4 regions of the Bacillus sp. N1(2025) genome follow, and region 1 is predicted to be linked to each of the others. Evidence: riboswitches for the same ligand, from Rfam matches in the RefSeq annotation. Region 1 holds a riboswitch; each other region holds the start of a gene.
What was found. Region 1 has a riboswitch for S-adenosylmethionine ahead of metN (methionine ABC transporter ATP-binding protein MetN). Riboswitches for the same ligand answer to the same signal wherever they lie in the genome.
Positions count from the first base shown of each region.

Region 2: another riboswitch for S-adenosylmethionine. It lies ahead of ACNFN4_RS18485 (2-hydroxyacid dehydrogenase); the one in region 1 lies ahead of metN (methionine ABC transporter ATP-binding protein MetN).
Region 3: another riboswitch for S-adenosylmethionine. It lies ahead of ACNFN4_RS15410 (phosphoadenylyl-sulfate reductase); the one in region 1 lies ahead of metN (methionine ABC transporter ATP-binding protein MetN).
Region 4: another riboswitch for S-adenosylmethionine. It lies ahead of ACNFN4_RS11550 (bifunctional homocysteine S-methyltransferase/methylenetetrahydrofolate reductase); the one in region 1 lies ahead of metN (methionine ABC transporter ATP-binding protein MetN).

Region 1 covers NZ_JBLTJB010000003.1:260,530-263,734, forward strand. The annotation lists gene gcvH (glycine cleavage system protein GcvH) at 1-207, shown strand, start outside; gene ACNFN4_RS09085 (YusG family protein) at 262-498, shown strand; gene ACNFN4_RS09090 (toprim domain-containing protein) at 568-933, shown strand; gene ACNFN4_RS09095 (thioredoxin family protein) at 936-1,256, shown strand; gene ACNFN4_RS09100 (SCP2 sterol-binding domain-containing protein) at 1,353-1,703, shown strand; SAM riboswitch class I at 1,814-1,920, shown strand; gene metN (methionine ABC transporter ATP-binding protein MetN) at 2,026-3,051, shown strand; gene ACNFN4_RS09110 (methionine ABC transporter permease) at 3,044-3,205, shown strand, end outside.
Region 2 covers NZ_JBLTJB010000010.1:89,485-92,689, forward strand. The annotation lists gene ACNFN4_RS18480 (molybdopterin oxidoreductase family protein) at 1-896, opposite strand, end outside; SAM riboswitch class I at 1,044-1,136, shown strand; gene ACNFN4_RS18485 (2-hydroxyacid dehydrogenase) at 1,258-2,274, shown strand; gene ACNFN4_RS18490 (FGGY-family carbohydrate kinase) at 2,267-3,205, shown strand, end outside.
Region 3 covers NZ_JBLTJB010000006.1:255,252-258,456, forward strand. The annotation lists gene ACNFN4_RS15395 (dihydroorotate dehydrogenase) at 1-85, shown strand, start outside; gene pyrF (orotidine-5'-phosphate decarboxylase) at 54-773, shown strand; gene pyrE (orotate phosphoribosyltransferase) at 770-1,402, shown strand; SAM riboswitch class I at 1,504-1,608, shown strand; gene ACNFN4_RS15410 (phosphoadenylyl-sulfate reductase) at 1,736-2,437, shown strand; gene ACNFN4_RS15415 (inorganic phosphate transporter) at 2,450-3,205, shown strand, end outside.
Region 4 covers NZ_JBLTJB010000004.1:226,462-229,666, forward strand. The annotation lists gene ACNFN4_RS11535 (BMP family lipoprotein) at 1-81, opposite strand, end outside; gene ACNFN4_RS11540 (CvfB family protein) at 239-1,135, opposite strand; gene ACNFN4_RS11545 (YajQ family cyclic di-GMP-binding protein) at 1,235-1,726, shown strand; SAM riboswitch class I at 1,827-1,948, shown strand; gene ACNFN4_RS11550 (bifunctional homocysteine S-methyltransferase/methylenetetrahydrofolate reductase) at 2,038-3,205, shown strand, end outside.

The DNA.
Region 1 (3,205 bases):
GAATCCGTCAAAACCGTATCCGAACTGTACGCACCGATTAACGGAACGGTGACGGAAGTGAACGAAGACCTTGATGACAGTCCTGAATTCGTAAACGAGTCTCCGTATGAAAAAGCGTGGATGATCGTCGTGGAACCGGCTGATGCTGAAGAAATCGAAAACCTCATGACTTCCGAGCAATATGACGAAATGACACAGGAAGACTGATCGGATAGCAAAGGGGCCATTTGGACATTCTATCTGTAACGGGAGGTGTCTAAAATGGCTTTTGATAAACAAAAGGTCGATGTGACGGAGAACGTTACGGGCCGCTTTCAAAACGGCCGGTTTTCCTTGTTTCATGAAAATGAAGCCATCGGCGAGATGACAGGCATGGACCAGTACGAGCTCAAACAGGGCTTTTCATTTGAAAATCAAAAATTTTATAAAACAGCCGATGTCATAAACGGCAGCGATCCGAAATATGTCGATTGCGATTATGAGAATGGCTGGTGTTAACAGTTGGCGGTGAATTTCACTGCCTTCTTTTTCAATCTGACGCTAAAACAATCGGCAGGTGACGCGCTTATGTACAACGGAGATGAAAAGGTCATTATCGTAGAAGGAAAATCTGATAAAATCAAAGTCAGGGAAGTGCTCATCGAACCCGCGGAAATCGTCTGTACTAACGGAACAATCGGCCAAACCGAACTGGAAGATTTGGCGGACCGCCTGTTTGACAGAGACGTCTATATTTTAACGGACGCAGATGACTCCGGAGAAAAATTAAGAAAACAGCTGAAACGGGAGCTTCCCGAAGCGCGCCATATTTATATAGACAGAACATACAGGCAAGTCGAGTCGTGCCCGGGCCATCATCTCGCATCTGTGCTGATCAGAGCCGGCTTTGATGCTGACACTGTATTTTTGAAAAAGAACGACCTGAGGTGGTAATCATGAAAGAACTCCAAGAAAATGAACTCGAATCGATTCAGGATGACGTTTATCTCCTGTATTTGTACACCCCGTTTTGCGGCACATGCCAGCTGGCGTCCAAAATGCTTACTGTCGTCGAAGAAATGCTGCCCGGCGCCGCCTTCTATAAAAACAACGTGAATTATTCCCCCGCATTCGCCAAAGCCTATCAGATTGAAAGCGTTCCGTGCTTTTTGCTGTTTAAAGGCGGAGAGCTTGTTGAGAAAGGATACGCCTTCCGCTCCGTTTCCTATTTATATGAGCTGATTAAACAAAAAACATCGCAAACGTTCCCGATGTGACAATATTTACAGGAAAATGTCGTGCGGTTTATAAAGGGTTCTGTCCGTTAAAAAGAGAAAGTGTATGTATGGCCATTAAAACGGGAGGTTATACGAGTGGAGAAAATAGAAGTTTCAGAGAATGACGGACAGCATCTGTTTTTGAAACCGCTATTAAACGCCTCAACGCTGCTGATTACATTCCAAGGAGAAACAGAAGCCTTAACGGTCTCAATTAACGGACAGGGAGAAATGAGGAAAACGTCGGTTTCAAAGGAAAAATCTAATTTGACCTTTTACGGAAACCAGACGGAAATCATCCATCTCCTGCATGGTGATGTCTCTTTGCAAAAGCTTATCCAAAGCGGAAAACTCAAAGTGAAAGGATCATTCAGAGCTCTGCTGAAGCTGGAGGCCATCCTCTGGCTGACAAACGGATTTTTTCAGGCGATCAGTAAACGGCCGTAACTGCCAATCTACTATGTGACAATAGCTTCCAATATTTATTTTATTGACTTTTTATCATTCGCCGTGCTATTCTACAGTAAGAATTTCCGGACGAAAATACGATATGTTTTCTCTTATCAAGAGAGGTGGAGGGAAGTGCCCTATGAAGCCCGGCAACCATCAACAATGTTGAAATGGTGCCAATTCACTCGAAGCGGTCTGCTTTGAAAGATGAGAGAAAGGCCTTTTTCAATCAGCCTTTCTGCTCATTTATGCAGAAAGGCTTTTCTTTTGCGGAGAAACCCGGAAGATTTCTTAGAATAGTGTAAGGCGGGTGATTGCTTTGATCCATCTTCAAAATGTTTCAAAAATTTACAAAGCGAAGCATGGGGATGTCAATGCTGTCCAAGATGTCACTCTTGATATCAAAAAGGGCGAAATATTTGGAATTATAGGATATAGCGGAGCTGGTAAAAGTTCCTTAATCCGTCTCCTGAACGGCCTTGAAAAGCCGACGTCGGGAACCGTGGAAGTCGCGGGGACGGAATTAAATAAAGTAAGCAGCCGCGGACTGAGAAAAGCGCGCCAGGAAATCAGCATGATCTTCCAGCATTTTAACCTTCTGTGGTCGCGCACCGTCCGGGAGAACATTATGTTCCCGCTGGAAATCGCCGGCGTGAAAAAAAGCGAACGGATCCGCCGCGCTGATGAATTGATTAAACTGGTCGGATTAGAGGGGAAAGAAAAATCTTATCCGTCGCAGCTGAGCGGCGGTCAAAAGCAGCGTGTCGGCATAGCCCGGGCGCTCGCCAATAATCCGAAAGTCCTTCTGTGCGATGAAGCGACATCAGCGCTTGATCCGCAGACGACCGATTCAATTTTGGATCTTTTATCCGATATAAATGACAGACTCGGTCTGACGATCGTGCTCATTACCCATGAAATGCACGTCATCCGAAAAATCTGCAACAGAGTCGCCGTCATGGAAAACGGGAAAGTCGTTGAAGAAGGCGAAGTACTCCAAGTTTTCAGAAACCCGCGCGAACTGATGACCAAGCGTTTCGTTCAGCAGGTGACAGAACCGGAGGAGACGAAAGAAACCATCCAGCATTTTCTGCAGGAAACAGCGACAGGAAAAACGATTCAGCTTTCATTTGTCGGGCAGGCCGCCGAGCAGCCCCTCATTACGGAAATGATCCGAAACTTTGATGTGGACGTCAATATTCTGCAGGGGAAAATTTCACAGACGAAGGACGGAGCCTACGGTTCTTTATTCATTCATATTGACGGTCAGGAAAAAGAAGTAGAAAACGTGATCCGGTTCATCAAAGACAAACAGGTAGAAGCAGAGGTGATCACAAATGTTTGAAAAATGGTTCCCGAACGTTGATATAACCGAGCTGTGGACGGCCACATACGAGACCCTTTATATGACGGTCATCGCATTAGTTTTTTCATTTATCATCGGAGCGATTCTCGGTCTTCTGCTCTTTTTAACGGGCAAGGGAAGCTTATGGGAAAAT
Region 2 (3,205 bases), on a different contig from region 1:
CTGATAAGGGAAGGGGAGGTTTCCCCGTACATTCTCGCAAGACGTCTGATATCGTCGGCTTTAACGCCTGTAATAGCAGAAACCGTTTCCGGATCATAGTGTTTAACATGCGCTTTTAATTCGTCACTGCCTTCGGTGTATTCTGTGAGAAATGCTTCATCGTGAAGGTTTTCGTCGAATAAGACATGCATGATACCGAGGGCGAGTGCGGCATCTGTGCCGGGGCGAATGGAAATAAACCAATCGGCAAGCCGGCCGGTTTGGTTCTTATGTACATCGATAACGACAATTTTAGCTCCTTTTTTCCGGGCTTTTTGAGCAATCATGACTTGATGCATATTCGTGCTGACGGCATTGATCCCCCAAAAAATAAAGAGCTTTGCATGTATGGTCTCCTCCGGATCAGTACCCGCTCCTTCACCCATTGTATAGTTATAGCCTTCAGAACCGGCTTTGCTGCAGATCGTCCGTTCGAGATGACTCGCTCCGAGACGATGGAAAAAACGGCGGTCCATTCCCTCTGCCGCCAGTTTTCCCATATTGCCGTAAAAGCTGTACGGAAGAATGCTTTCCTCTCCTTCTTCGGCAATAAGCTCTTTCCAGCGCGCACTGATCGTATTGATCGCTTCCTCCCAGGAAATAGGCGCAAACGCGGCTTCACCTTTTTTACCGATCCGTTTTAACGGAACGGTTACGCGCTTCTCATCATAAATACGCTCAGCCATGTGTCTGACTTTGTTGCAAATATTCCCTGATGTGACCGGGTGATCGGGGTCTCCCTGAATGTTAACGATTTTTCCGTCTTTTTTTGTCACAAGCAAGCCGCATTGATCGGGACAGTCTAGTGAGCATACCGACTTAAAGACCCCGTTCGGCTGTGTTGCAGCAGAATTCATAGCCCATTTCTCCTCTTTGTTTATATTGTAAGCATTATAACATTTCAAAATCGAACGTCAATTCAGAAAAAAAGTGTTGACATCACGGAAAGACTTTTCTATGATGAGTTTATTCTTTTAAACAGCCTGACAATTTCATCATTTTATTTTCTATCCAGAGAGGTGGAGGGACTGGCCCTACGAAACCTCGGCAACATTTATTGTGCCAATTCCAGCAAGCGTATGCTTGAAAGATAGGAAAGGATGATCTATACATATTTGTGCGCTTCAAGCGCATAAAGACGGTATATGAATCTCTTTCCTTCTTTGGGGAAAGAGATTTTTTTATGAAAAAATTTATGTGAAAAGGATGTTTTGCACCATGACGGTTTTAATTACCGCACCATATCACGACGAGGGGCTGAAGGAGCTGACTGAGCTGTTCGGCCGGACTGTGCACCGGCCGTGGAAGAAGCACGGCCGGGCCTATCGGGAAGATGAATTGATCCGAATGATTCAAGAGACAAACGCGTCGGGGCTTATTACTGAACTTGATGAGGTGTCTGAGCGTGTTATTGACATATTGCCCGATACCGCTTTTATCGGTGTCTGCCGAGGAATGCCGTCTAATGTGAATATTGCGGCGGCGACTAAAAGAAAAATCCCCGTTTTCTTTACACCGGCCCGCAATGCCCAGGCTGTTGCTGAAATGTTTATCGGAAATGTGATTTCATTTTTGCGTCATACGTATTCTTCCCATCAGTGGCTGAAGGACGGGAAGTGGAATGGTGATTATTTGCAGGCTTACGTCAAATTCAGAGGAAATGAGCTGACGGGGAAAACAGTCGGCCTTATCGGTTTCGGAGCTGTCGGACAGAGAATCGCCCGGCTATTGGCCGCTTTTGACTGCAAGGTGCTTTACTATGACCCATTTGTCCGTCATGAAAACCGGGAGTATGAAAAAACGACGATTGAACGGGTATTTTCTGAAAGTGATATTGTTTCCGTTCACTTGCCGCGCACAGAAGAAACCATCGGCCTTATCGGCGCCCGGCACTTTCAATTGATGAAACAGGGAGCTGTTTTTGTCAATACGTCAAGAGCGGCGGTTACAGACAGGGAAGAGCTGCTGCGGGTGCTGAAAGAACGGCGGATTAAGGGAGCGATCCTTGACGTGTTTTATCACGAGCCGCCTGAATCTTCTGATTATGAATTGATCTCTTTGCCGAATGTGTTAGCGACTCCCCATTTAGCGGGTGCAACATTTGAAGTGGAAGATCATCATGTGATGATTTTAAATGGAGCGCTTTTCAAATGGAAACATGACCAAACCTGCTCAATACGTGAACTTTATAACAAAAGAGAACTTGAAACGGAAGGAGGAGGCTGTAATGGCTGAACAAAAAGGCTACCTTGTATTTGACATCGGAACGGGGAATGCGCGAGTCGCGGTCGTGACAGCCGGCGGTGAAGTGACCGCGCTTGAAAGGGAAGACATTGAATATGTGACGGATCCGCTTTATCCGGACGGACGATATTTCTCACCGGAAGGGCTATGGACGCAAATCAGCGCTATGGCAAGGAAGGTTATTGCCAAAAGCCCTCATATTACATTAATCGGAATCACCTCAACAAGCCAGAGGCAGGGAATTGTTCTGATCAATAAAGATAAAAAGGCATTTCTCGGTCTGCCCAACATTGATAACAGAGGCCGTGAATGGAAAGACGGGATTGAGGCAAAAGAAGAAGTGCATCAGCAAACCGGACGTCTTCCGAGCGCTTTATTTTCCGCCATGAAACTTGTCGGATTAAAAGCTAGACAGCCGTCTTTATGGAAAGAAGTGAAGTACATCACAAGCATCAGTGACTGGGTGACATTTGAGCTGAGCGGTATTTTAAGCTATGAACCGTCACAGGCTGCTGAAACACTGCTGTTTGACGTAAGGAAAAAGGCGTGGTCAGAGACATTATGCAACATCTTCGGTGTGCCTTCTGCCATTCTTCCTTCACTCGTCCGATCTGGGACGGTTGTCGGAATGTTAACGTTTAAGAAAACGGCGGTTCTCGGTCTTTCTGAAAGAGTGCCTGTGATTGCAGGCGGGGGAGACACACAGCTTGCCATCAAAAGTGCAGATGCAAAGCCGGGAGATATCGTCATCGTATCCGGCACGACGACGCCGATTATAAAGATAACAGCTGAGACCGGAACTGAAAGTTTAAAGAATGCATGGCTGAATTGCCATACAGAAGAAGGTCAATGGCTCTTTGAAACGAATCCGGGTGTAACAGGACTCAATTATCAAAAATTAAAATCCATTTTTTATCCGAAT
Region 3 (3,205 bases), on a different contig from region 1:
GCGCCAACACGGCTTTCAATCTGTAAGTGAATGCATCGGAAGGAGCTGGAAACATGAAAAACAACCTGCCCATCATCGCGCTTGATTTTGCATCAGGGGAAGAGACTTTAACGTTTTTAGACTTGTTTGAAAAGGAAAGGCTTTTTGTCAAAACGGGGATGGAACTTTTTTATCAGGAAGGCCCCGCCATCATTCACCAATTAAAAGAACGGAACTGTGATATATTTTTAGATTTAAAGCTTCATGATATCCCGACTACGGTCAATAAAGCGATGAGGCGGCTTGCCGGCCTCGGCGTTGATCTCGTCAATGTGCATGCGGCAGGGGGCGCACGCATGATGCGGGCGGCCCTAGAGGGGCTTGAAGAAGGCACGCCGGCAGGCAGAAAACGACCGTCTTTAATCGCGGTGACTCAGCTGACCAGCACTTCAGAGCAGGTGGCGAAGGAAGAGCTTCTGCTGCATAAGCCGCTGTTAGAAACGGTTGTGCATTACGGCAAAATGGCGGAAGAGTGCGGGCTGGACGGAGTGGTATGTTCGGTACATGAAACAAAAGCCATTTATGAAGCGGTCCGGCCTTCATTTCTGACAGTCACACCGGGCATCCGCACGGCCAGTGACGCAGCTGACGATCAAGTCCGGACGGCGACTCCGTCATTTGCGAAAGAAAACGGGTCGTCAGCCATCGTCGTGGGCCGCTCAATTACAAAAGCGGAAAACCCCGTTAAAGCATATGAAGCAATTAAACTGGAATGGGAGGGCGTTCGCCGATGAAACAGGCTATCGCAAAACATCTATTACACATTGAAGCTGTCTTTTTACGCCCGAATGAGCCGTTTACGTGGGCGAGCGGCATTTTATCACCGATCTATTGTGACAACCGTCTGACATTGTCGTATCCAAAAGTGAGAAATGATGTGGCGGACGGGCTCGGCAAACTGCTGAAAGAGCATTTCCCCGAGGCGGAGATGATCGCGGGCACTGCAACGGCGGGCATTCCGCATGCTGCGCTTCTCGCAGATCGTACAGGCGCGCCGATGTGCTACGTCAGAAGCAAACCGAAAGCGCACGGCAAAGGAAATCAAATAGAAGGCGCCATTAAGAAAGGACAAAAAACAGTCGTGATTGAAGACTTGATTTCTACCGGGGGCAGCGTGCTTGAAGCTGCGGCGGCCCTTCAAAGAGAGGGCGCGGAAGTCCTCGGCGTCATTTCCATTTTTACATACGGACTGCCGAAAGCAAAAGAAGCCTTTAAAAAAGCGGGTCTTCCTTATTACTCGTTAACGGATTATGACACGCTGATTGAAGTCGCGCTTGCAAACGGAACGATACATTCAGATGACATTGAAAAACTGAAATCATGGAAATTGAATCCCGAGTCAAAAGATTGGTTTAAAAAATAATGACAATAAAAACAGGCCTCAGGGCCTGTTTTATTATTCCTATCAAAAAACTCGGGTTGACTTCTGTTAGAATTGTGCTAAAATTTAGTACAAATCTAAAAAGCTTATCAAGAGCGGCTGAGGGACTGGACCGATGACGCCCGGCAACCTGCGTGAATTGCAAGGTGCCGCATCCAGAAAAATGCACAGCATTTTGAAGATAAGGGCTATACCGGGTCACTGTCTTTCATTCCGCTGGATTGAAAGTTTTTTATATGAAAAAAAGATTGAGGGATAAGACAACCGGCAGAAAACAACAGCTGTTTGATTGTCTCCGGGAGGAGGAAAGAAAAAATGCTAACGTATGACACATGGGAAGAGCCGGCGATTACATTTCCGGAAGACGATTCCTATAAAGGCGCGCTGTCCGTTTTAAAATGGGCATACGGCCACTACGGAGACCAGCTTGTTTACGCGTGCAGCTTCGGGATTGAGGGCATCGTCCTGATCGATTTAATTTCTAAAGTAAAGAAAGACGCGGAAATCGTGTTTCTTGATACGGGTCTTCACTTTAAAGAAACATATGAAACGATCGAAAAAGTGAAAGAGCGTTACCCGGGGCTGAACATTATCCTGAAAAAGCCAAGCCTTACTCTTGAGGAACAGGCCGAGGCTCACGGAGATAAACTGTGGGAAAGAGAACCGAACCAGTGCTGCTACATCAGAAAAATTCTGCCGTTAAGAGAAGCGCTCGCGGGGCATCCGGCATGGCTGTCCGGTCTTCGCCGGGATCAAGGGCCGAGCCGGGCGAATACGAATTTCCTGAATAAAGACGACAAGTTTCAATCGATTAAAGTATGCCCGCTGATCCATTGGACATGGAAAGACATCTGGAGATATACTTCCAAGCATGAGCTGGATTACAATATCCTCCACGATCAGGGGTATCCGAGCATCGGCTGTGAACCGTGCACTTCACCTGCATTTACCGCGGAAGATTTGCGGAGCGGCAGATGGAACGGCATGGCGAAAACAGAATGCGGACTGCATGAATAAAGGAGCTGCACGATGGAATTAGCCGCTATTTTATTCTGCCTGTTTTTTGCCATGAATATCGGAGCCAGCGGAGCCGCGGCTTCAATGGGAGTCGCTTACGGGTCCGGCGCCGTTAAAAAGAAAACGTATGCGCTGATCATCTGCGCGGCCGGAGTCCTGTCAGGGGCGGTTATCGGCGGCGGTGAAGTTGTTAAGACGATCAGCGGCGGAATCATTCCCGAACAAACCATTACGCTCACCATTGTCTGCATTATTATCGGATCGGCGGCGCTATCGTTATTCACGGCGAATGTGCTCGGCATTCCGCTGTCGACGAGTGAGGTCACTGTCGGGGCGATTGTCGGTGTCGGCGTCGCGTACAAAGTATTGTTTTTACAGCATCTTTTGGTCATCGTGAGTTTTTGGGTGCTTGTACCGTTTGTCGCGTTCTGTTTCACGTTTCTCGTCTCGAAGGTATTCAGTTCTCTGAATATTCGAGTCATTTCGAATCGGAAACAGAAGATTTTAGGGATTGTGCTGCTGATTGCGGGGTTTTGGGAAGCTTTTTCAGCCGGAATGAATAATGTCGCAAATGCAGTGGGCCCTCTGGTTGCTGCGGGCGTGCTCAGCGTGTCCAAAGGAACGCTGTACGGAGGCATCTTTGTCGCTCTCGGCGCTCTGCTTTTAGGACGTAAAGTGCTTGAAACCAACGGGAAAAAGATTACGAGATTTTCAGCCGGAGAAGGCATACTGCTTTCAGGAACCGGCGCGGGGCTTGTCATTATCAGT
Region 4 (3,205 bases), on a different contig from region 1:
CGTTTCCTCAGATTTGCCGGCACATCCCGCCGTGCTGAGCGCAATCAGCAGTACAGCCGCAAATATCGCCATTTTTTTCATTGAAACTCTCCTTTTGTTTTTTCTATAGTTATATATCGGTTCGGATGTCAGAATATTTTATTTCAATAAAACAGGATGTTAAACAAATGAGGAATATAGCAGCTTTTGAGAAAATAAAAAACATCGGTTTTGGTTCACCGATGTTTTTGCAGAACATTTATTGTTTTTCGTATGTCCAGCCGTCTTTCTGATACACTTTGCCGTTTTTCATCAGGTGCCCGAGCGCCCGCTTAAAGGCGGCTTTGCTTAAATGAAACCGTTCGCGGATATCGTCAGGATGGCTTTTGTCTCCGTAAGGCATCGCGCCGTTTCTTGATCTCAGGTAGGTCAGAATCTCTTCCGCGTCAACCGAAAGCGCATCCTGCTTTCTCGGCAGCAGGGACATGTTGACGGAGCCGTCTTCCTTTACCTCGATGACACGCCCTGTCACGCGGCTGCCGAGTCTCGGCTCTTCTTTTCTTTCTGAAGGGTGAATAAACGCGCGGATGCCTTCATCGGTAATCAGAAAAGATCCTGATGCAATCAGTCTGTACACCGTGCCTGTCAGGTCTTTATTCATGACGTCTTCCTCTGCATCCGTAAATAATTCACTGATGATATCCTCAGGCGCCGGTTTGGCAAACATGCGCCCGCGGCTTGTCACCTTCAGCATGCAATACAGTCTGTCTCCTTTTTGCGGCCAGACGGATTTGTACGGAGGCAGGTGCTCCGTTGCGACGAGCGCGTCTTTTGACAGACCGACGTCGACGAATACGCCCATATCTTCCACAGCGTCCGTCACTTCCACCCATCCGTAGTCATAAAAGCTGATGAGCGGCTTTTTCATCGTCGCCGCGAGTCTTTCCTGATGATCGACGTAAATAAATACGTCCACTTCATCTCTGTCTTCGATATCCTCTGTGATTTCACTGTTATGTAAAAGAACCGTATCCTCGCCGTCGGTTAAAAAATAACCGAAATCGGTTTGGTGATCTATACTAAGCGTGAGCTGCTGCCCTGGTCTCATGTTATCGTCCTTCCTGATTCGCCCGTATGAGGCTGATGTTTTTCTCATTTTTTCCAATATGCATAAATTCATGCTTTATGCTGTTGGACATTTCTCTTTATTCTACTATAATCAACTCATAAGTGAAATGTTATAGGAGGTTTTCTCATGGCAAAAGAAAGTTCTTTTGATATTGTATCCAAAGTTGAATTTCCCGAAGTGCAGAATGCGATTCAGATGACGCTGAAAGAAATCGGCACGCGCTATGACTTTAAAGGATCGAAAAGCGATGTGAAGTTAGAAAAGGAAGAACTTGTCCTGATTTCTGATGACGAGTTTAAACTGAATCAGCTCAAAGATGTGCTGAGCGGCAAGCTGATCAAACGGGACGTGCCGACGAAAAACATTGAATACGGCAAAATCGAAAATGCAACTGGAGGCACGGTGCGCCAGCGCGCGAAGCTTGTACAGGGCATTGATAAAGACAATGCCAAAAAAATCAACGCGGTGATTAAAAACTCCGGCTTGAAGGTCAAGTCGCAGATTCAGGACGACCAAGTGCGCGTCACCGGAAAAAATAAAGATGATCTGCAGCAGATTATTGCAGCCGTCCGCGGAGCAGACCTGCCGATTGACGTTCAATTTATTAATTTTAGATAAATTATGTGATTCCTATTGATTATTGTCTCTATTTTCGGTAAATTTGGAGAAAGGGATTTTCACAGTTAAGTTTTGGAAACCCATGACAATTACATGAACGTTCTTATCAAGAGAAGCCGAGGGACTGGCCCGACGACGCTTCAGCAACCGGTGTAGTGGTTTACCCAAACCATGACCAAGGTGCTAAATCCAGCAAGCTAAAAACAGCTTGGAAGATAAGAAGAGAGACAAATGATTACAAAGTCTTCTTCTTAAGAAGACTTTTTTTATTTCTCTTTTTTCCTTGCTGAATGTGATGAAGGAGGCAAACAATGGGACTATTACAAGACTTAGAAGAACGGATTTTAATCGGGGACGGCGCGATGGGCACTCTCCTCTATTCCTACGGCATTGACAGATGTTTTGAGGAACTGAACGTATCAAAGCCCGAAGAAATCAAGCGGATACATAAGGCTTACGTGGAAGCCGGGGCAGACATCATCCAGACAAATACGTACGGCGCGAATTTTATTAAGCTCTCAAGATACGGACTTGAGGATGAAACGAAAAAAATCAATCAGGAGGCGGTCAGAATCGCGCGCGCTTCCTCAGACGGCGCTTATGTATTGGGAACGATGGGCGGCATCCGCACCTTTAACAAAAACGCCTACAGCCTGGAGGAGATTAAACGCAGCTTTCGGGAGCAGCTTTATTTATTGCTGCACGAAGAGCCGGACGGTCTGCTTCTGGAAACATACTATGATTTAGAAGAGGCCCGCGAAGTGCTGAAGATCGCGAGAAAAGAAACGGAACTTCCGATTATGCTGAACGTATCCATGCACGAACAGGGCGTGCTGCAGGACGGAACGCCGCTTCGGGAAGCCCTCAGGTCCATTGCCGATCTCGGCGCTGACATAACGGGAATCAATTGCCGGCTCGGCCCGTACCACATGATTGAAGCGCTCACCGAAGTGCCGATTTTCCGTGACGCTTATTTATCGGTCTATCCGAACAGCAGCCTTCCGTCTTTAGAAGAAGGCCGGCTTGTTTATGATACGGACGATGCCTATTTCCGGGAGAGCGCCGTACAGTTCCGCACTCAGGGCGCGCGCATTATCGGCGGCTGCTGCGGTACGACGCCAAACCATATCAGAGCCATGGCTGAAGCGGTCCGCGGACTTTCTCCCGTCACTGATAAAGAAGTGAAAATCAGACGGGAAGAAGAAGTCATCTCCGTCCGGAATGAACGGACCGAGCCGGGTTTAAACGAAATCGCCGCTCAAAAACGGTCAATTATCGTAGAGCTTGATCCGCCGAAAAAATTGAATTTTGACAAATTTCTGCAAGCAGCGGCTGAATTAAAAGAAACCGGCATAGAAGCGCTGACGCTCGCTGACAATTCATTGGCGACACCGCGGATCAGCAATGCCGCCTGCGGTTCATTGCTGAAAGAGCGCCTTGATATCCGTTCTCTCGTTCACATTACATGCAGAGACCGCA